2 regions of the Caproicibacter sp. BJN0012 genome follow, and region 2 is predicted to be linked to the other one. Evidence: a T-box and tRNA genes for the amino acid it is inferred to sense, from the RefSeq annotation. Region 2 holds a T-box; the other holds one or more tRNA genes.
What was found. A T-box is a leader RNA that pairs with one kind of tRNA and senses whether it is charged. The one in region 2 lies ahead of pheS (phenylalanine--tRNA ligase subunit alpha), so its partner is inferred to be a tRNA-Phe.

Region 1: it encodes a tRNA-Phe, which carries the amino acid that the T-box ahead of pheS (phenylalanine--tRNA ligase subunit alpha) is inferred to sense. The anticodon was not compared.

Annotation. Positions count from the first base shown of each region.
Region 1 covers NZ_CP142518.1:1,735,544-1,746,103, reverse strand. The annotation lists gene VA597_RS08445 (DegV family protein) at 1-841, opposite strand, end outside; tRNA gene VA597_RS08440 (tRNA-Cys) at 1,023-1,096, opposite strand; tRNA gene VA597_RS08435 (tRNA-Gly) at 1,101-1,176, opposite strand; tRNA gene VA597_RS08430 (tRNA-Phe) at 1,181-1,256, opposite strand; tRNA gene VA597_RS08425 (tRNA-Asp) at 1,263-1,339, opposite strand; tRNA gene VA597_RS08420 (tRNA-Val) at 1,347-1,423, opposite strand; gene VA597_RS08415 (YerC/YecD family TrpR-related protein) at 1,709-2,011, opposite strand; gene yihA (ribosome biogenesis GTP-binding protein YihA/YsxC) at 2,074-2,667, opposite strand; gene lon (endopeptidase La) at 2,680-5,118, opposite strand; gene clpX (ATP-dependent Clp protease ATP-binding subunit ClpX) at 5,189-6,505, opposite strand; gene clpP (ATP-dependent Clp endopeptidase proteolytic subunit ClpP) at 6,515-7,114, opposite strand; gene tig (trigger factor) at 7,218-8,510, opposite strand; gene VA597_RS08385 (metallophosphoesterase) at 8,601-9,293, opposite strand; gene thrC (threonine synthase) at 9,305-10,560, opposite strand, start outside.
Region 2 covers NZ_CP142518.1:2,140,607-2,151,166, reverse strand. The annotation lists gene VA597_RS10380 (ATP-binding cassette domain-containing protein) at 121-1,041, shown strand; gene VA597_RS10375 (ABC transporter permease) at 1,043-1,762, shown strand; gene VA597_RS10370 (GntR family transcriptional regulator) at 1,852-2,229, shown strand; gene VA597_RS10365 (ABC transporter ATP-binding protein) at 2,222-2,923, shown strand; gene VA597_RS10360 (hypothetical protein) at 2,917-3,717, shown strand; gene VA597_RS10355 (hypothetical protein) at 3,827-4,129, opposite strand; gene VA597_RS10350 (IreB family regulatory phosphoprotein) at 4,167-4,412, opposite strand; gene pheT (phenylalanine--tRNA ligase subunit beta) at 4,477-6,855, opposite strand; gene pheS (phenylalanine--tRNA ligase subunit alpha) at 6,868-7,887, opposite strand; T-box leader at 7,939-8,151, opposite strand; gene VA597_RS10335 (hypothetical protein) at 8,316-8,828, shown strand; gene VA597_RS10330 (NAD(P)H-hydrate dehydratase) at 8,815-10,071, shown strand; gene VA597_RS10325 (hypothetical protein) at 10,102-10,560, shown strand, end outside.

The sequences.
Region 1 (10,560 bases), 410 kb from region 2:
AAAGTCCAGGGCCGCAGTGGGAACCAATGGTGGGGCCGATATAACTGACAAAGGAGTTCCGAAAGCCAAAGCGGCTGATCATCTCCTGGGAAAAAAACTGCACTTCCTCTTTCTTGCAGTCCGAATGACAAATATACACCGTTTGTCTCTCGGGGCTTGTAACCAACTGCCCTAAAATATCGCCGATACGTCCGAGCGCGTGATTCCGTCCTCGTATTTTTTCACGGACGATCAAATGCCCTTCCCTGTCAAGATTCAGAATGGGGTTGATATTTAGGGCGGTAGCGATCATTTCGCCGGTCCTGCTTACCCGCCCGCTGCGATATAAATATTTCAGATCATCGGTCGTGTAATATGTATTGATATACACCTTTCCCTCATTGAGAGCTTTTTCACACTCCTCAGGAGATTTCCCCCCGTCACGCAAGTCCGCAGCCCAGATACAGAGCATTCCGTAACCAATGGAGGCCAGCGTTGAATCGATGACAAATAATTTCGCATCGGGATATTTTCCCAAAAACAACGTTTTGGCGATCATCGCATTGTCGTAGGTCCCGGAAATTCCGCTTCCCAGCGCAATATGAAGAATCGGCAGCCCATATTTCTGATAAAGCTCCGACCAGAAATTTTCGAATTCAACGGGCGTCATCTGACTGGTGCGCGGCACCGCTCCCCCGCGCATTTTATCGTAAAACGCCCGGCAGTCTCCGAGGTGCATCCGGTCCGCATATTCGACCCCGCCAACCGTGTATTTCATTCGATAGAAATAAATGTTCCGCTTTTCGCAATATTCTCCGGGTAAATCACAGCCCGAATCTGTTGAAACACAAAATTTCGCCACTTTCAAACAGATCCTTTCCTAATAAACGCTTCGTTTACCATTTTTCATCAAAACCGAAGACTCCGCACAGGCCGCTTTCAATTAGTATAGAACATGCGTTTTTAAATATCAATGGGAGCCAGGCAAAAAAGTAACCCGGACAAAAGCCCGGGTTACTTTTAATGGAATCAATTTTTCATTTTGGAGGCGTCACCCGGATTCGGACCGGGGATGAGGGTTTTGCAGACCCTTGCCTTACCACTTGGCTATGACGCCAATCTGGAGCGAACGACGAGGCTCGAACTCGCTACCTCCACCTTGGCAAGGTGGCGCTCTACCAGATGAGCTACGTTCGCATTTTGGTGCCTCCGGGCGGAATCGAACCACCGACACGGGGATTTTCAGTCCCCTGCTCTACCGACTGAGCTACAGAGGCATACTATGGCGACTCGGATCGGGATCGAACCGACGACCTCTAGCGTGACAGGCTAGCGTTCTAACCAGCTGAACTACCGAGCCAACTAAATGGTGGGAACAATAGGACTCGAACCTATGACCCCCTGCTTGTAAGGCAGGTGCTCTAACCAGCTGAGCTATGCTCCCGTCAACTGTTCTCACCCATTTATCAGCGACGTGTTATATAATACTATATTTAACCGCGCTTGTCAACACGAAAAACTACTTTTTTCAGGTTTTTTACCATAATCTTCTTTTCTTTCCGGTCCAGAGCATTGTGCCGGCCCGGTAATAATTTTCGGCGGCAGAAAACTTTCTTCCGCGTGCGCACCGGCGAAACGCAGAACGGCCTGCTCCAACAAAAAGTACAACAGGCCGCGTTAAAAGGAATCCAGCAAAACACCGAACCGCCCCGCAGAAGAAAGCTTCAATCTATTTATTCTTTTGTCCCTCTTCCAGCCTCTGGAAAATGAGCTCGTACCCGTCACATCCATAGTGAAGGGACCGGTTGACACGGCTAATCGTGGCCGTGGAGGCGCCGGTCGTCGCCACAATATCGCTGTAGACCTTTTTATTGCTCAACATGTGAGCCACCAAAAGCCTCTGGGACATCGCCTTGATTTCTGAAACCGTGCAGAGATCTTCAAAAAAAGCATAGCATTCTTCCGGAGTTTTTAAAGATAAAACCGCGCTGAACAAAAAATCCACGCTGTCGTCTTTCAGTCTCGAGTTCAATGCAACCACTCTCCCAACTTTAACAGAATATCATTACAAAGCAGAAAAGTCAAATAGAAGAACTATTTCTCCGCAAAGCTGCACGCTGAGAGAATTCTTTCGCGAATCACGCCAACGCCTTCCCCCGACTTGGCGGAGCACGGGACAATCGGAATCCCCGGACACGATCCAAATTTTTCGCAATACACTGCCTCCTGAGAAGAGCGCTCCGTTTTATTGAGTTTGTCGCATTTGGTTGCCGCAATCAGAAATGGGACTTTTCCGTCGCTCAGAAAACTTACCATTTGAAGGTCGTCCGGGGTCGGGGCATGGCGCAGATCCATCAGCTGCACGACAAGACGGATATCGCGCCGCTGGCGGAAATAGCCTTGCGCCAGTTCCGCCCATCGAAGTTTTTCCGATTTTGACACTTTCGCATACCCATACCCCGGCAGGTCGACAAACCGGCAAAAGCCAAGGTTGTAAAAGTTGACGGTTGCGGTCTTCCCCGGGGCCGAACTGGTCCTGGCCAGAGACTTGCGCAGAAGCAGACGGTTGATCAGCGACGACTTTCCTGCGTTCGATCTGCCGGAAAAAGCAATTTCCGGCAGGGTTGAAGCTGGAAGCTGATCCGAGCGGCCGGCCGAAAGTTCGAAAAAAGCCGTTTCAATCCCCATATTCCGGCACCGTCACTGCGGAATTGAGGCTGTGCCGGAAGAAATGCGGTCAATTTTATTTGCGGCCGGGAGCGCCATCGGCTCAGAAGCGTCCGACGCTTCCTGAGGCGTCGGCATTTTTGTCAGCGCAATTTTCAAAACCTGATCGATTTGATCAACCGGCTTGAACTGGATGGAATTTTTCACTGTGGTATCGATTTCTTCGAGGTCCGCGACATTGTCGGAAGGGATGATAACGGTTTTGACTCCGGAGCGGTAAGCCGCCATCGTCTTTTCCTTCAGTCCGCCGATTGGCAGCACGCGGCCAAGCAGGGTGATTTCACCCGTCATGGCAACATCATGCCGGACGGGAATCTTGCAGAGCGCCGACGTAATAGCCGTAGCCATCGCCGTACCCGCGGACGGTCCGTCCTTTGGAATCGCGCCTTCCGGAGCGTGAATATGAATATCATACTTCGTGTAAAAATCGTGGCTGATCCCAAGGCCCCTGGCCCTTGTGCGGATGCAGCTGATCGCGGTGCGCGCGGATTCCTTCATCACGTCGCCAAGCGAGCCGGTCAGCTCAAGTTTTCCGGTCCCGTCCATCACGGCGACCTCAATCGGCAGAAGAGTCCCGCCTACGCTGGTCCAGGCCAGTCCGTTGACCAGTCCGACCATATCCTGCTGGCTTCGGCTGTCCTCCTTGAATTTTTCCGGTCCAAGAAGCTCCTCGATTTTTTTGGGGCTGATCGTAATCCTTTTTTTACGGTCCTCCACAAAATATTTTGCGCATTTTCTGCACAGTGAAGCAATATTGCGCTCCAGAGTCCTGACGCCGGCCTCCCTTGTGTAGCCGTCGATCAGTTTATGAACGGCCTCAGGCGTAATCCTCAGCTGTGCGGAGGCGATTCCATGCTTTTTCAGCTGCTTGGGAATCAGATGCTTCACAGCAATATTGTATTTTTCCAGATGCGTGTAACTCCCCAGCGTAATGACATCCATTCTGTCATACAGGGGCTCCGGAATCGCGCTTGCGTCGTTTGCGGTCGTAATGAACAGCACATTGCTCAGGTCGAACGGCATATCGATATAATGGTCGTAGAAAGCGTTGTTCTGTTCGGAATCCAAAACTTCAAGAAGGGCGGAAGAGGGATCGCCGCGAAAATTGTTGCCCATCTTATCGATCTCATCGAGCAGAATCAGCGGGTTGTTGGTTCCCGCCTGCTTCATGGCATTGATGATCCGCCCCGGCATGGAGCCGATATAGGTGCGCCGGTGCCCCACGATATCTGATTCGTCGCGGACGCCGCCAAGTGATACGCGAACGTATTTGCGGCCGGTCGCCTCCGCGATCGAATGGGCGATCGACGTCTTGCCGACCCCCGGAGGGCCGACCAGGCAGACGATCTGCCCACGGATATCAGGCGAGAGTTTTTTCACGGCCAGTACTTCCAGAATGCGTTCCTTTACTTTTTCCAGGCCGTAATGCTCCCTGTCAAGGATCCTGCGGGCTTTTCTCAAATCGATATGCTCTTTGCTGGAAACATTCCACGGCAGCTCCAGGCAGGTTTCCAGGTAACTGACGATCACGCTTCCCTCATGGGAACCATCCGGCATTTTGGACAAACGGTCGCATTCCTTCATCAGCTTTTCATGCTGCGCTTTCGGCAGGCCGAGTTTTTCGATCCTCTCGCGCAATTCGTCCGCTTCCTGCTGGGGATTGTCGTCTTCTCCGAGCTCGTAGGAGATCGCCTTCATCTGCTCGCGCAGGAAATACTCCCTCTGGTTGCGGTCGATCTGTTCTTTTGCCTTTTCGCTGATCTGGGTCTCAATGGAAAGAACCTGCGTTTCCTTTTTCAGAATTGCCGCGAGCTTTTCCAGCCTGCGGAGCGGATGCAGTTCCTCCAGGATTGTCTGTTTTTCCTCAAAATCAAACATGATATTGGACGCGATATAATCCGCCAGTTCCCCGCAGTCTTTTTTCTGCACAACGCCGATTACAATATCCGGCGGAATGTGAGTGTAGTTCTGAATAAACTGCTCAAAAAGGTTTTGCGTATAACGAATCAGCGCCTCTGATCTCCTGGTCGACCGGGACGGCAGAGTCTCAACCCGCTGCAAATGAACCAGCAGGAAAGGGTTCTCCGATTCATAGGACGTCGCATTCGCACGGTAAAGCCCTTCTGCAAACAGACGGACTCCGTCGTCGTTGCGCCGGATCACCTGCTTGATTTTTGCAACGACCCCCATGGAAAAAATCTGTTCCGCAGACGGGTCGTTTTCGGAAAGATCTTTTTGAGCAACAAGGAAAATCAATTGATTTTCCTCCATCGCTTTTTCCAGCGCAAGAATGGATTTTCGGCGGCCGACGTCAAACTGAAGCAGCATGCCCGGAAAGATAACGAGCCCTCTCAGTGCAAGAGCCGGAATAGCGGCGGATTCGTGTTGTATGTCAGTTTCTATCATACTCATAGTAAGCTCCTTGAAAAAAAAGCTGTTGCAGGGCGATCTGATTGCCGCGCTGCAACAGGCATTGGTTCCCTCAGGAAGCGGTGTCCTTCCTCCCTCTTTTGCTGGGAGACGTGATTTTGAGCGCAACCGGCTTTCGATCCGGATTATAAGTGATTTCCGGTTTTGCCCCATTCTCCACCGCGTCTTGAGTGATGACGACTTTCTCTACCGTATAATCGGACGGAACATGATACATTAAGTCCGTCAGCATGTTCTCCAAAATCGACCGAAGGCCTCTGGCGCCCGTCCGGCGTTCCAGGGTTTTCTTTGCAATCGCTCTGAGTGCTTCCGGCTGAAACTCCAGTTCAACCTTGTCAAGCTGAAACAGCTTTTTGTATTGGTTTACCAGGCTGTTTTTCGGTTCGGTTAAAATACGGACCAAAGCCTCTTCATCAAGGCCGTCCAGCGCTGCAATCACGGGCAGCCTTCCCACCAGTTCGGGAATCAAGCCGAATTTGACCAGATCGTGCGGTATGACATCCTTCATCCAGGAAGTGGAATCCAGTTCCGACTTGCTGCGCACCTGGGCGCCGAATCCGATGGAAGAAAAGGCCGAACGGCGTTCAATGATCTTGTTCAGGCCGTCAAATGCGCCGCCGCAGATGAAAAGGATATTGGTTGTGTCAATTTGCAGGAATTCCTGCTGAGGATGTTTTCTTCCACCCTGAGGGGGAACATTGGAAACGGTTCCTTCCAATATCTTCAGCAGAGCCTGTTGCACGCCCTCGCCGCTGACATCCCTCGTAATGGACGGGTTTTCGGATTTTCTAGCGATTTTATCGATCTCGTCGATATAAATAATCCCGCGCTCCGCCTTCTCAATATCAAAGTCCGCCGCCTGAATCAGGCGCAGAAGGATATTTTCAACGTCTTCCCCGACATACCCGGCTTCCGTCAGGGTTGTCGCGTCGGCGATTGCAAACGGAACGTCCAGTATTTTGGCGAGCGTCTGAGCCAGAAGGGTTTTGCCGACGCCCGTCGGCCCCAGCAGAAGGACGTTGCTTTTCGTCAGTTCAACATCGTCCTTGTCACGGCCGTAATAAATTCTTTTATAGTGATTATAAACAGCAACCGAAAGGGCTATTTTAGCGTCTTCCTGCCCAATGACATACTCGTCGAGCTGCTTTTTGATTTCCTGCGGTTTGGGCAGTTCCGCAGCCGACTCGTTATAGCTTTCCTTTCTTGTGGACAGATTTTTCTCATCGTTCAGGATGGAGGTGCAAAGCTCGATACATTCGTCACAGATGAAAACACCAGGCCCCGCAATCAGGCGGCGCGCCTCACTCTGCGGCTTTCCGCAAAAGGAACAGCAAATTTCCCTTCCCTTATTGTCGTCGTTGTTAGGCATTTTATCACCCTATTTCATCGAGTCTTGATGACCTTGTATCACCTTGTCAATCAATCCATACCGAACCGCTTCCTCCGCAGTCATAAAATTATCGCGTTCGGTATCCTTCATAATGACCTCGAGTGGCTGCCCGGTGCGTTCCGACAGAATTTCATTCAACTTTTTCTTGATGTGCAGCATGTGATCCGCCTGAATTTTAATATCCGTTGCCTGACCCTGCGTGCCGCCGCTCGGCTGATGAATCATGATGTCGCTGTTGGGCAGCGCATAGCGCTTCCCTTTCGCGCCCGCCGTGAGCAGAAACGCTCCCATGCTGGCGGCCATCCCCATACAGATGGTGGATACGTCGCATTTTACATACTGCATGGTGTCGTAGATCGCAAGGCCGGCAGTAACGGACCCCCCCGGACTGTTGATATAAAGGCTGATATCCTTGGCCGGGTCCTGGCCCTCCAAATAAAGCAACTGGGCGACTACCAAGCTGGAGGTCGCATCATTCACTTCGTCCGTCAGCATGACGATCCTGTCGTTCAGCAGACGGGAAAAAATATCGTACGAGCGCTCTCCGCGATTCGTTTGTTCAATTACATAGGGCACTAAACTGCTCATTTCTCAATCCCTCCAGTGGCCGGCAATAATAGAGCATTGGCGGAATCAGATGATTTATTCCGCTCTCCGGCATCTTTTTGCTGCGCCGGCTGTCTCTTTCCGGTTATTCCCTTTCTTCCGCAACCACGGCGCTGTCGCGCACCAGGTCAAAAGCCTTCTCCACTGCGAGATCCTCCGCGAGATCTTCTTTACGGACGAAAGATTTCACCTTGTCGGCATCCATCTTGTAATTTTCAGCCAGTTTGGCGTATTCCTTCTCAATGTCTTCGTCGGAAGGAACAATTTTTTCCAGTTCTACAATCTTTTCAAGCGCAAGACGCAGCTTTACCTGACGCTCCGCCTGCGGACGGAACTGATTGCGGATCGAGTCTTTATTCTGACCGGTGTATTTCATATAGGTGTCGAGATTCAGCCCTTGCGACTGCAGGCGATAACTGAAATCCCGCACGTCGTCGTTGATTCTGTTTTCAAACATCGCTTCAGGAATCTCGGCTTTCAGTCTGGACACAACCGCATCGATCAACTTATTGTCCAGATCGTCCTTTGCCTTTTCTTCTCTTGCTTTTGCAAGCTTTTCACGAATGTCCGCGCGATATGCGTCCAGCGTGTCGAATTCGCTGACATCCTTGACGAAATCATCGTCGACCTTCGGAAGTTCCTTCACTTTAATTTCATGCAGCTTGATTTTGAAAACCGCATCCTTGCCCTCAAGTTCCTTCACGCCGTAATCGTCCGGGAATTTTACATTTACGTCAAACTCTTCGCCTGTTTTATGTCCGATGACCTGGTCTTCAAAACCCGGGATAAACTGACCGGAGCCGAGCTGCAGACTGTAGTTTTCCGCCTTGCCTCCGGAGAACGCCTTGCCGTCGACGGAACCGTCGAAATCAAGGACAACCGTGTCGCCATCCTGAGCCTCCCTGTCTTCCACCGTGATCATTCTGGAATTGCGGTCGCGGATCTTTTCGATTTCAGCATCGACATCGGCATCGGTCACCTCGGCGATCTTTTTGGTGACCGGGATTCCCTTGCAGTCTTCCATTTCCACTTCCGGCTTCGTGGTGATCGTCGCTTTAAACACAAGCCCTTCCTTGCCGGCGGAAACCAGATCAAAGTCGATTTTATCCTCAATCATCTTAAGTTTTGCTTCATGAATCGCTTTGTCGAGCGCATCGGGGTAAACGGAATTGATCGCTTCATCATAAAATACGTTTTCCCCATAATATTTTTCGACGAATTTGCGGGGCGCTTTCCCTTTGCGAAACCCTGGAATCGCTATTTTTTTGCTTTCTTTATGATATGCCGCATCCACGGCTTTTTCGAATTCTTCCGCATCCACAAGAACCTCCAGCTGATAACGGTTCTTTTCCACCTGGGTGGTTGATTTTAAACTCATTTTCTATTTCCTCCTGCAAATCTGCGATTATCGAAGTCATTATATCACATGGAGAGTAAAGTTTCTACCTTTCGCTGAAATGTTTTTAATTTATTCATTTACCAAAACCGGCATAAATCCAAGATAGTCGCAGGAGATCAGATGCATGCGGATTCCCCTGTATTCCCCGACCGGCGCCCGCTTTGCCGCAAGGCTGCCGTGAATATGGCCGAAGTAGCAATCGCTGATTTTATTGTCTTCAAGGATATCAAGAATCTCCCCGCACTCATTTCCGTCGTAGACGGGCGGATAGTGCAGAAATACAATCGGTTTCAGTCCCCGCCGCTTGGCGTCGTCAAGCGAAGCGTTCAGCCGGCCCGCCTCCCGGCTGACAATTTTCTTATCCTGCTGGCTTTCGGCATTGTAAAGCCAGCCCCGCGTGCCGCATACGGCTCTGTCCCCGACCGCAGCCGCGCTGTTGTGGACAATTTCAAAATCTTTGAAACCGTTCGCATCGAAAAACTTCTCTATCTTCTGCCGTGTGGACCACCAGTAATCGTGGTTTCCCTTAAGGATCAGCTTCCGTCCCGGCAGATCGTGGATAAAGCGGAAGTCTTTCACGGAATCCTCCAGTTTCATAGCCCAAGAGATGTCCCCGGCGATCACGACGGTGTCCTCTTCCCGGACCACGGAGCGCCAGTTCTTGCGAAGGCGCTCCGTATAACCCTGCCAGCCTTCAAAAACATCCATCGGTTTGTCGGCGCCGAGGGAAAGATGAAGGTCGGCGATTGCAAACAGTGACATGGCGCACGTCCTCAGACAAATTTTGAATCCGTCAGTTTCAGCACGGTCCCGCTCATCTCTTCCTTTTTACAGGAATAGGAAAAGCGGACCGTCTTCGATTCCAGCGCGGCGATCGGCGCCGAAACCGAGGCCCCGGTCAGTGCGGAGAGGCGCTTGACGGCGGCAAATTCATTTTCGCCCGGAATATCCTCGCCCAGGGCCTTCAGGACTTCCGAAGCGAACTTGTACGGGCTTGCGGTGGAAACGATTACCGTCGGGGTATCGTCGCCCGTTTTGTCCCGATACTCCCGATAAACGCGGGCGGCCACGCTCGTGTGCGGATCGCACAGATAATTTTTGCTTTGAAACAGCGATTTGATTTCTTCACGGGTCTCTTCGTCGCCGCAGAATCCCGCATGGAAAAGTTCCCTGATTTTCGCGAGGGTCTTCTCATCCACACGGTATTCGCCGGTTTCATTCAGCCGGTTCATCCAGCCCGCGACCTGTTCCGCATTCCGGCCCGTCAGATCGTACAGAAGCCGCTCCAGGTTGCTGGAAACCAGAATGTCCATCGAAGGGGAAATCGTAGTATAAAACTTGCGGTTCCGGCTGTAAACACCCGTGGTGAGAAAATCCGTCAGCACATTGTTGGAATTGGAGGCGCAAATCAGTTTTTTGACCGGAAGCCCCATTTTTTTCGCGTAATACGCGGCGAGAATGTCGCCGAAATTTCCTGTAGGGACGGCAAAGTTGACCGGCTCTCCCCGCCTGATCTCCCCGGCGGCGCACAGATCGCAGTAAGCCGAGAAGTAATAAACAATCTGCGGCAGCAGCCTGCCCCAGTTGATGGAGTTGGCGCTGGAAAACATCAGGCCTCTTTCCGCAAGGCGCTCCCGTATCTTCCGATCTCCGAAAATCTGTTTGACCCCGGTCTGCGCGTCGTCGAAGTTCCCCTCCACCGCGCAGACGGCAACATTTTTTCCCTCCTGCGTGAGCATCTGCCGTTCCTGCATCCGGCTGACTCCGTCCTTTGGATAAAAAACAAGGATTTCGGTCTCCGGAACATCCTGAAACCCTTCCAGCGCGGCTTTCCCGGTATCGCCGGAGGTCGCGACAAGGATGAGAGCCTTCCGGCCGGTTCCGATTTTTTTCAGCGACTTTGTCAGCAGATGAGGAAGAATCTGCAAAGCCATATCCTTGAACGCGCAGGTGGGGCCATGCCATAGCTCCAGAAACGAAACGCCGCCGCCCACCCTGACAACCGGCGCCGGCCCGCCCGGAAAGCGTT
Region 2 (10,560 bases):
TTTTATGCTGTTTCACGATTCTATTATAACATAAAAAGTAAAAAAAGTATTGACAAAATATAAATATATTGTATTATTGTATTAGATGCATAGTACAATAATACAAGGAGATAAGAAAAGATGGAAGAGACTGTTTTTCAATCGCGGTCGCTTGTGCGGCGTTTTGGAACTTTTACTGCGGTCGACGACCTGAGCATGGATCTGCGAAAGGGCGATATTTTTGCTCTTGTCGGCCAAAACGGCGCAGGCAAGACGACCCTTCTGAAAATGATCTGCGGATTGACTCCGCCGACCTCCGGCTCGCTGGAGCTGTTCGGAAGCTCCGGCGCGAGGGGACTGGAACGCGCGCGCGGACGGATCGGCAGCATTATTGAGACGCCCGGATTTTATCCGTACCTGTCGGCAAGCCAGAATCTTGAGTATTACCGGATTCAGAGAGGAATCGACGATAAAAACCTCGTGAAAGAAGCGCTGCATTTTGTTGGCCTTGCCTCCGGAGAGAAAAAATTCAAAAGTTTCTCCCTGGGAATGAAACAACGGCTGGGCCTCGCGCTTGCGATCCTGAACGATCCGGACTTTCTGGTCCTCGACGAGCCGATCAACGGCCTGGACCCGATGGGAATCCGCGAGTTCCGCGAGATCTTATTGAAACTCAACCATGAAAAAGGAACGACCATCCTGGTCTCCAGCCATATTCTTGGGGAGCTCTCGCAAATTGCGACCCGCTACGGCTTCATCAGCGGCGGCAGGCTTGTCGAATGCATCGCCGCGGACGAGCTTGAAAAGAAATGCCGCGCCGCCCTGCAAATGGAGGTGGATCACTCCGCCAAGGCCGCCGCCGTGCTGCGGGAACGGCTGTCGCTGAAACAGGTCCGGATTTTGGATGAGTTCAAACTTGAGGTTCCTGAACTCATCGACCGGCCGGAGCTTGCCGTGAAATGTCTTGTGGAAGCCGGCGTGATGGTTTCACAGGTTTATCGGTCCGGCGAAAGCCTGGAAAATTACTTTATCAATCTGATCGGAGGGAAAAAAATTGCTTAAAATGATTAGAGCCGATCTGTACAAGGTCTTTCACCGCCCGTTCTTTTATTTTCTGCTTGCGGGCATGTCCGCGCTTGCGCTGCTGGTCAACTTTTCCATTTCAAGGCTTTCGGCCGGAAACACCGTTTATAACTCATGGATGGTGGTGCTCGCCTATTTTCTTTCCTGGCCGGTCCTTCTGATGCCGGTGCTGGTCGATCTGGTCGGAGCGGAAGAGTTCAAGGAGCATACGCTCAAAAACTCGGTTTCCTTCGGCCTGAACCGCACAAAGCTTTATTGCTCCCAGGTCACGGTGTCGGTCATTCTGGGCATCCTGGTCGGCGCCGTTGCCCTGGGGGCCTACTGTGGAAGCTCGCTGCTGCTCTTAAAACAGGACCCCTCCTTTACGGGAGCCTTTGCGGCCGATTTTTTCCGCAGAGTCGGCGTGAGCTGCATCGGTTACGCGGCGGCCATTCCGATTGCCGCGTTCCTCGCCATGATGCTTCAGAAAAATTCGCTGTTTGTATTCGCCTTTTACGCGGTGATCTATCTTCCACAGCTTCTGCTGAACCTGTTCCACCTGTCGGGCCTGAGCAAATATTTTCTGCTTATGCCGCAGTTCAATCTGATTGCCGCCGGTACTCCCGGTCAGATGACGGCTTCGGCCGCGGTCTTTGCCGCCACCGCCGTTTTCTTTGTCATGATTGGCGCCGTTTTCTTCAGAAAAAAAGATATTTGCTGAAACTGCTTCGGAAGTACTTGACAGAAAGGGAAAAGTATTGTATAACTGTATTAATGTATTAGTACAATGGTCAATTCGGAGGTGAGAAAATGGCATGGGATCTAAAATCCGACAGACCGATTTATTCCCAGCTGGTTGAACGGATCCAGCTGATGGTCGTTTCGGGAATCTACGCGGCCGGAAGCAAGCTTCCCTCCGTGCGCGACATGGCCGCCGAGGCTTCGGTCAACCCGAATACCATGCAGAGGGCGCTTTCCAGGCTGGAGAGCGACGGACTTTTATATTCCCAGCGTACAAGCGGACGATATGTCACGGAGGATGTACAGAAAATCATGCAGACGAAAAACAATCTTGCGGCGGATTTAATACAGGATTTTATTCAGAAGATGAACCGACTTGGATTCGACAGGGAACAGACGGTCAGCTTACTGAACCGTATGATTAAGGAGGAAGGGCAGAATGGATGACAGCATACTCGAGTGCCGCAGCCTGGTGAAGTATTTCCCGGGGTGCCTTGCGCTCAATTCCGTCAGTATTTCCGTGCCGAAAGGCCGTATTGTGGGTCTGCTCGGACCGAACGGAAGCGGAAAAAGCACATTGATTAAACTTGCAAACGGGCTTTTGACGCCCAGCTCCGGGCAGATTCTGGTCGGCGGCATGGCACCGGGCATTGAAACGAAAAAAATCGTTTCCTATTTGCCGGAGAGGACTTACCTGAACGACTGGATGAGCGTCCAGACGATGATTGATTTCTTCGGCGATTTTTATGCGAACTTCAACAAGTCCAAAGCCTATGATATGCTGCAGAGGCTGCATATCAATCCCGGAGACCGTTTAAAGACGATGTCAAAGGGGACCAAGGAGAAGGTGCAGCTGATTCTCGTGATGAGCCGCGAAGCGGAGCTGTACATCCTCGACGAGCCGATCGGCGGCGTCGATCCCGCCGCAAGGGACTACATTTTGGATACCATTATCAGCAATTACAGTGAAAATGCCACGGTGCTGATTTCGACGCATCTGATTACGGATGTGGAGAAGGTCCTGGACGAAGTGATTTTCATCAATATGGGCAACATCGTCCTGACTTCCACCGTCGACGAGATACGGGAGAGGGAAGGAAAGAGTGTCGACGCACTTTTCAGGGAGGTGTTCAAATGCTAGGCAAGCTTCTGAAATATGAAATGAAAGCGACGGCGCGGACTTTTCTTCCGATTTACGGATTGATCCTTTTGCTCGCCATCGTCAACAAGCTGATCTGGAATGCCGACGTACAGAACTTTGACATCCCGCGCATGGTTTCGATGAGCGTTTATGTGATGCTGATTGTCGCGGCATTCGTCATCACGCTGGTGGTGACCGTCCAGCGCTTTAATATAAACCTGCTGGGCGACGAGGGCTATCTGTCCTTTACCCTGCCGGTGAAAACGCACAGCCATATCGACGCGAAAATGATCATCACGCTGCTGTGGTCCGCGCTGAGCATTCTGGTTTCGGTCATCTCCGTCTTCATTATGGTGGCGGACGAACAGACCCTGACGCAGTTCAGCCGCGGATGCGCGGAATTGGGAGAATTATACCGGCAATACGGATTATCCGCACATCTGATTGCCATAGAGATCATCGTCCTGATCGTAGTCGCTTTTCTGTCCAGCATTCTGGAGATTTATGCGTCGATTGTAGTGGGCAATCTGGCCGGACGCCACAAGCTGCTGGCGGGCGTGGGCACGTTCCTCGGCTTTGGCATCGTCGAGCAAATCATTTCCTCCCTGCTGTTCAAAGGATTTGGCCCGCGGATTCAAATCTATTTCGAGTCGTTTCATTACTCGCTGGGCCTGTTCCCGGCCGAACCCGCGGAGGTTGCGTTGCTGATCGTGATCCTTTACACCGCGGTTTTCGGTGTTGCCTTTTACTTTTTCACCAATTGGATGCTCAGCAAAAAACTGAATTTGGAATAAGCCGTAAGAATAAAAAGGACCTCCGGATGCAGTTCATTCTGCAGCCGGAGGTTTTTTCATACCCGGGATGGGACTCAACCCGGATTTTAATCAATTATTCTGTGGGCAATTATTCAGTCAACGCCCTGTTCAGCCAGACATCCGCCAGATCCATCGCGCGGTAAAGCCCGTCTTTTTCACTGGCTTTTACGATTTGTTTCCGATTGCGCACGGTTTGGTCCGTCAGCATCAGCTGAATGCTGACCCGGTCCGCCACATCCATATCCTTTACTTTTTTCTTGCTTTTGATTTCCAGCCTGACAACATAACGGTCTTTCATGCTTCCGTAATAAATCACATCGCCGCAGCGCACCAGCGGCTTGCCCTTGTAGGTTGGAAACTGCGGTTCTCCGTCTGTTTGTTTGTCTGCCATTCGCCGTCCTCCTCTTTTGATGTCGTTCGGACCCGAATTATTCACCCAGATACGATTTTACCAATACCTGAAGCAGCTCATCCCGGTCAATCCGGCGGATCAAACTCCGCGCGTTGTTGTGAGTTGTAATATAAGTGGGGTCCTCCGAAAGGATATATCCCACAATTTGGTTAATGGGATTGTAGCCCTTTTCCTTCAGAGCGTCATATACGGTTGTGAGGATTTTCTTGATGCCTTCCTCCCGGTCGCTTCCCAGTGAAAAAGTTACCGTTTTATCGAGCATAGAAACACCTCCAGTATTGTTCATCATACAACAATGGGCAGTGAAATGCAAGAATAAATGCAAATTAAGAGCGAAGAACGGCTCCGATGCTCTCAAGTTCCTTCACGGCGCGCTTCATCGCGGCCGTAATCTGGTCTTCCGTCAGCGTACCGCTTGAAGAACGGAGCACGACGCGGAATGCCGCGCTCTTTTTGCCCTTTTCAATCTGTTCCCCGCGGTACACGTCGAAAAGCTCGATCTTCTCAAGCAGGGGACCGGTTCCGGAACGGATCGCGCGCTCCAGAGTCATGACCGGTATCCTGTCGTCGCAGATCAGGGCGAGGTCCCTCTCGACAGCCGGAAATTTGGGGAGAGGGCGATAGATCTTCTCTATTTTGGCGTTCTGATACAGTGTGTCCACGTCAAGCGTAAAGCTGATGACCCTGCAGTCCATGCCGTAGTTTTTCGCAGCTTTCGGATGAAGCTCCCCAATGACGCCGAACGGGCTGCCGCCGATGGATAATACGGCGCAGCGGCCGGGATGGTAGCTGAATTCCTCCGACGAGGCGGCAATATCCCAGCCTGTTACACTAAGTTTTTCCAGAAGGTCCTCCACCATACCTTTCGCGGTGAAGAAATCGGCGCCGTCGCCGTACATGCCGCAGATGAGCTTCAGCTTTTCCTCCGGCAGCCGGTCCGCCGAGGTGGGGAGGTACTCCGTCGCCAGCTCATAAAGGCAGGCGGAGGCGTTGCGGTTATTGTAGTTTCGGGAGAGGACGTCCATCATGGAGGGCAGGGCGGTGGTGCGCATGATGCCGGTGTCCTCGCCGAGGGGATTCGAGATGACGACGGAATTGCGGAGCGGGGAACCCTTCGGCATCAGGATCTTGTCATAGTATTTGGGGCTGATGAAGGAATACGTCATGATCTCGCTCGCGCCGAGCGCCAGCATGGTGTCCCCGACCAGCCGCTCGAATTTTTGCCGTGCGGTGTATCTTCCCTGCGCCCCGCCGCGGAGCGAGGTGGAGGCGATTTTGTCATATCCGTAGAAACGCGCGATTTCCTCTGCAATGTCCGCCTTGTGGACGAGGTCAGAGCGGAAGGACGGAACCAGAACTTCGTCGCCGTCGAATCCGCACCCCAGCTTTTCCAGAATTCTCTTCATTTCGTCTTTTTCGACGGAGATGTCGAGAAAACGGTTGATCCATTCCGGCTCCAGGCGGATTCTGCGGGGCTCCTCGGGAAAATGGCGGTCTTCGATGATGCCGTCGGTCACATCGCCCGCGTCCAGCAATTCGATCAGCTCGCACGCCCGGTTCAGCGCGGGAATGCAGTTGTTCGGGTCCAGCCCCTTTTCGTAAAGGGAAGAGGCGTCCGTGCGCATGCCGAGGTCGCGCGCGGTCGTGCGGACCGAAGAACCCTTGAAGCAGGCGGATTCGAACACGATGGTCGTGGTGTCGTCCACGATTTCGCTGTTTTCGCCGCCCATGACACCGGCGATCGCGACCGCGCGGCTTTCATCAGCGATGACCAGGTTGTTGGAATGAAGCGTGTGCGGCGCGCTGTCCAGCGTGGTGATCGCTTCGCCGTCCCTTGCCCGGCGCACCGTGATTTTGTGCCCCTCGATGAACCGGTAGTCGAACGAGTGCATCGGCTGGCCGTATTCCAGCATCACATAGTTTGTGATGTCGACGATGTTGTTGATCGGGCGCACGCCCATCGCGCGAAGACGCTCGCGCATCCAGCGCGGGGAGGGCTTCACCCTCACATTTTTCACGACGCGCGCGGAATACATCGGGCAGAGGTCGGGCGCTTCCACCGAGACGCTCAGCAGTTCTTTCCCGGAGCCGTGGCCGCCTTTGACGACGGGCACATGGAGTTTCAGGGGCTTGTGGAACGTTGCGGCGGCTTCGCGGGCCAAGCCGATGACGGAAAAGCAGTCCGGCCGGTTGGAGGTGATCTCAAATTCGACGATCGTGTCGTTCAGGCCGATGGCTTCCTGAATCGGCTGGCCGGGACGGCAGTCCTCCTGTAAAACGAAGATTCCGTCCTCGATGGCATAGGGAAAGTCGTGTTTGGTCAGGCCGAGCTCCGAAAGGGAGCAGAGCATCCCGTTGCTTTCCAGGCCGCGCAGCTTTCCCTTTTTGATCTTCTTGCCTCCCGGAAGGCTGGAATTGTGGAGCGCGGCCGGCACGAGGTCGCCGACTTTCAAGTTCTGCGCCCCGGTGATGATCTGGAGCGGCTCGCCGTTGCCGACGTCGGTCCTGGTGATCCACATGTGGTCGGAATCCGGATGGCGTTCCAGAGAAAGGACTTTCCCGACCACCACGTTTTCAATTTCACCGCCTTCCGTCCTCCAGCTTTCCACCTTGGAACCGCTCATGGTCATTGCCTCCGTGAAGGAACGGATCGGCATATCTTCAAGCTCAACGAATTCCTTGAGCCATTTCTTGGACAAATCCATTTTGCTTCCCCCTTAAAACTGATTCAGGAACCGCACGTCGTTCTCGTAGAACAGACGCAGGTCGTCGATGCTGTATTTGCGCATTACGAGGCGTTCAAGCCCCATGCCGAACGCGAAGCCGCTGTATTCCTCCGGATCGATGCCGCAGTTCGAGAGCACCTTCGGATGGACCATGCCGCAGCCGAGAATTTCGATCCAGCCTTCACCCTTGCACAGGCGGCAGCCTTCTCCGTGGCAGCTGAAACACTGCACGTCGACTTCCGCGGAAGGCTCCGTGAACGGGAAATGATGCGGGCGGAACCGGACGACAGAGTCCTCGCCGTACATGTGCCTGATGAGGGTTTCCAATGTGCCCTTCAGGTTCGCGAACGTGATTCCCCTGTCGACCACAAGTCCCTCGATCTGATGGAACAGCGGGGAGTGCGTGGCGTCCACGGCGTCGGAACGGTAGACGCGTCCGGGGGAAATCATGCGGATCGGCGGCTTCTGCTTTTCCATGGTCCGCACCTGCACGGGGGAAGTCTGCGTCCGGAGCAGAATCTTGTCGGTGATATAAAACGTGTCCTGCGTGTCGCGCGCGGGATGGTCTTTCGGAATGTTCAGAGCCTCAAAGTTATAGTAGTCGTACTCGACCTCCGGCCCGCTGACGATGTCGAAGCCCATCCCGACGAAGATTTCCTTGATTTCGTTAAGTTCCAGGCTCAGCGGGTGCCTGTGGCCCAGGGCATGCCGTTTTCCCGGCATGGTGACGTCGATTTCTTCCCTCTTCAGCCGCAGGGCCGTCTCCGCCTCGTGAAGCTCGGCGGCCCGGTCAGCCAGTTCCCTTTCGAGCAGCGCGCGCAGTTCGTTCGCGAACTGCCCGACGACGGGTCTCTCCTGTTCCGACAGACTGCGCATTTGCTTCAGAATGGCGGTCAGTTCCCCTCTTTTGCCCAGATATTTAATGCGGAGACCTTCAAGGCCCTGCCGGTCCATTGTCCCCTTGAGCTCCTCCTCCGCCCTTTTGCGAAGGGACTCCAACTGCTCTTTGATCATACGGGTCATCCTTTCTTCTCCAGTGAAAAATAAAAAAGCCCTCCTCCCGCAAGGGACGAAGGCAAAAGCTCCGTGGTACCACCCTAATTGTAACTTAAAAAGCCTTTAACGGCGCCGTCCGTTGCGGCCTACTGCGTTTGGTTCAGCCGCACCGCTCCAAAGGGAACTTCGCCGCTCTATTCCGCAAATGCGCTTTCAGCCGACGGCACATTTTCTCTGATCGGAATGAAGAAAGGTTACTTCCTTTTTCATTGCGTTTTTGATTTTTACAAAATACAATATAACACGGATCATATCCAAATGCAAGGGAAATATCCATTTGTCCGCGGAACGGGCGGGACCGGCGCTTAAAAAACAAGGCTGAAAATTGTATTCGATTCCAGCATGTGTTAAAATATAAAAAAATGCTCTGGAGGGGGAGATCCGTGGACATTTTTATTGAACAGCTGGTTAAAAAGAAATCAGGCCCGCGGGATTATCTGTTTTTCACGGGGATTGTGCTGATTGGGGCGCTGGTGGTTTTTCTTTCCATACTTTTTCTCCCGTCTCTGGCGATTTTTGTCCTTGCCGCCGTCTGCTGCGGCGCTTATCTCCTGATTACTTCGCGGAATCTGGAATTTGAGTACAGTGTGACCAACGGCGATCTCACGATCGACAGGATTATTGCCAAGCGGAAACGAAGACGGATGATTTCCGTCGATGCCCGCACGGTGGAGAAAATGGGAAAATATGACCCTCAGAAGCTTCGCTCGAAAAACTTCGACGCGCGGATCTTTTCGTCCGAAACGGAAAAAGGGACGGACGCGTGGTATCTCTGCGCACACCATTTCGAAAGGGGGAACGTGCTGATCGTTTTCAGCCCGAACGAAAAGATACTGAACTCGATCCGGCCGTTTTTGCAAAGGCAGGTGGCAAAGGATGCTTTTGGTCGGTACTGATCTGGTGGAGATCGCCAGAATTGAAAAATCCATGCGGAACCCGTTGTTCTGTGCCCGGATTTTGGGGAAAACAGAATATGAACAGCTTTCCCGGCGCGGCTTTCCCGTGCAGAGCGTAGCGGCCAGTTTCTGCGCGAAAGAGGCCTTTTCCAAAGCGGTCGGGACGGGCCTTGGAGGTTTCCGCCTGCGGGAGGCGGAGCTTCTGCGCGCGCCGAACGGCGGGCCGGAGCTTCGCCTTTCCGGAAAAGCGGCGGAACTTGCGGGGAAAACACGTTTTTCCGTCAGTGTGACGCACACCGCAACATCCGCCGCCGCGACCGTCGTCGGATGGGGGGAGGAAGCGCTTCCGGTGGAGCAGGCGTTGCCGAAGGAACTGCCTGAAGGGGAAAAAATCCTGCGGGACATGCTCAGGCCCCGTGATCCGGAAAGCAACAAGGGGAATTACGGCCGCCTTCTGTGCGTCTGCGGCAGCGATGGCATGGCGGGCGCCGCCGCCATGAGCACGCTTTCGGCCCTCCGCTGCGGCGCGGGGATCGTGGAGACCGCTCTCCCGCGGACGATTTATCCGATCGTCGCCGCCCTTGCGCCGGAGGCGGTATTTACCCTGCTCGAAATTTCTTCGGAGGGCGGCATGGCGGACCGGACCCCGCAGGAGATCCGTTCGGCGCTCTCGCGGGCGAGCGCGTGTCTTGCCGGCTGCGGACTGGGAAAAAGTCCGTTTGCGCGCGGCGCCGTTTCCCTTTTGCTCAGGGAAACGCGGGTTCCGCTTGTCCTGGACGCGGATGGCATAAATCTGGTGTCGGAGCATATAGATGAACTGAAAACAGCCCGCGCCCCGCTCATTCTGACGCCGCATCCCGGCGAGATGGCCCGCCTTTTGAAGACGACGGTGAGGGGGGTCCAGGAAAACCGGGAGGAATGCGCCCGCTCGTTTTCACGGGAATACGGGGTGATCCTGGTCCTGAAGGGAGCCGGAACGCTGGTTGCCTCACCGGAGGGCCGGCTGTACCGGAATACGACCGGGAATCCGGGCATGGCGAAGGGCGGAAGCGGCGACGTGCTGGCGGGGATGATCGCGTCCTTTGCCGCGCAGGGGATCGAACCCTTCAGCGCGGCGGCCGGGGCGGTGTATTTGCACGGCCTTGCCGGGGACCGATGTGCGGAGTCGCTGTCGCAGAGCGCCATGCTGCCCACCGATCTGATCGGGAAACTGCCGGAGCTGTTTTTGAAATTGGGGCGGTAGCGTGTACGCCGCCCGAACGGGGGAATGCCGGTGCGCCGGTCTGTGATTGCCGCGGCTGCGGCGCTGTGCCTGCTGCTGAGCGGCTGTGCGAGCCCCAGAATGGAAGCCGGGGACCTTGACTTTCAGTTCGACTGCAAAGCGGAGATCCATTATCCGGGCGGCAGCGTCACCTGCTCTTTTCAGCGCGCCGGACCGGAGGACGCGGGGCTGGAAATCCTTTCAGGAGGGCCCGCGGGTCTGTCCTGGAGCTGGAGCGGCAACGGCTTTACCGCGCTGTACCAGGGACTGGCCGCCTCCGGGGAAAACTGCATCCTTCCACAGGATTCTTTCGCCTCCGTATTGGTGAATACACTCGATCAGGCGGAAAAAACGGATTCCCTGACTCCCACGCACGACAATGAATTTTCCGGGAACGCGGGGTACGATTATACGCTGACCGCCGATCCGGAAACAGGGAAGATCCTGACGCTGAACGTGCCGGAATGCGAT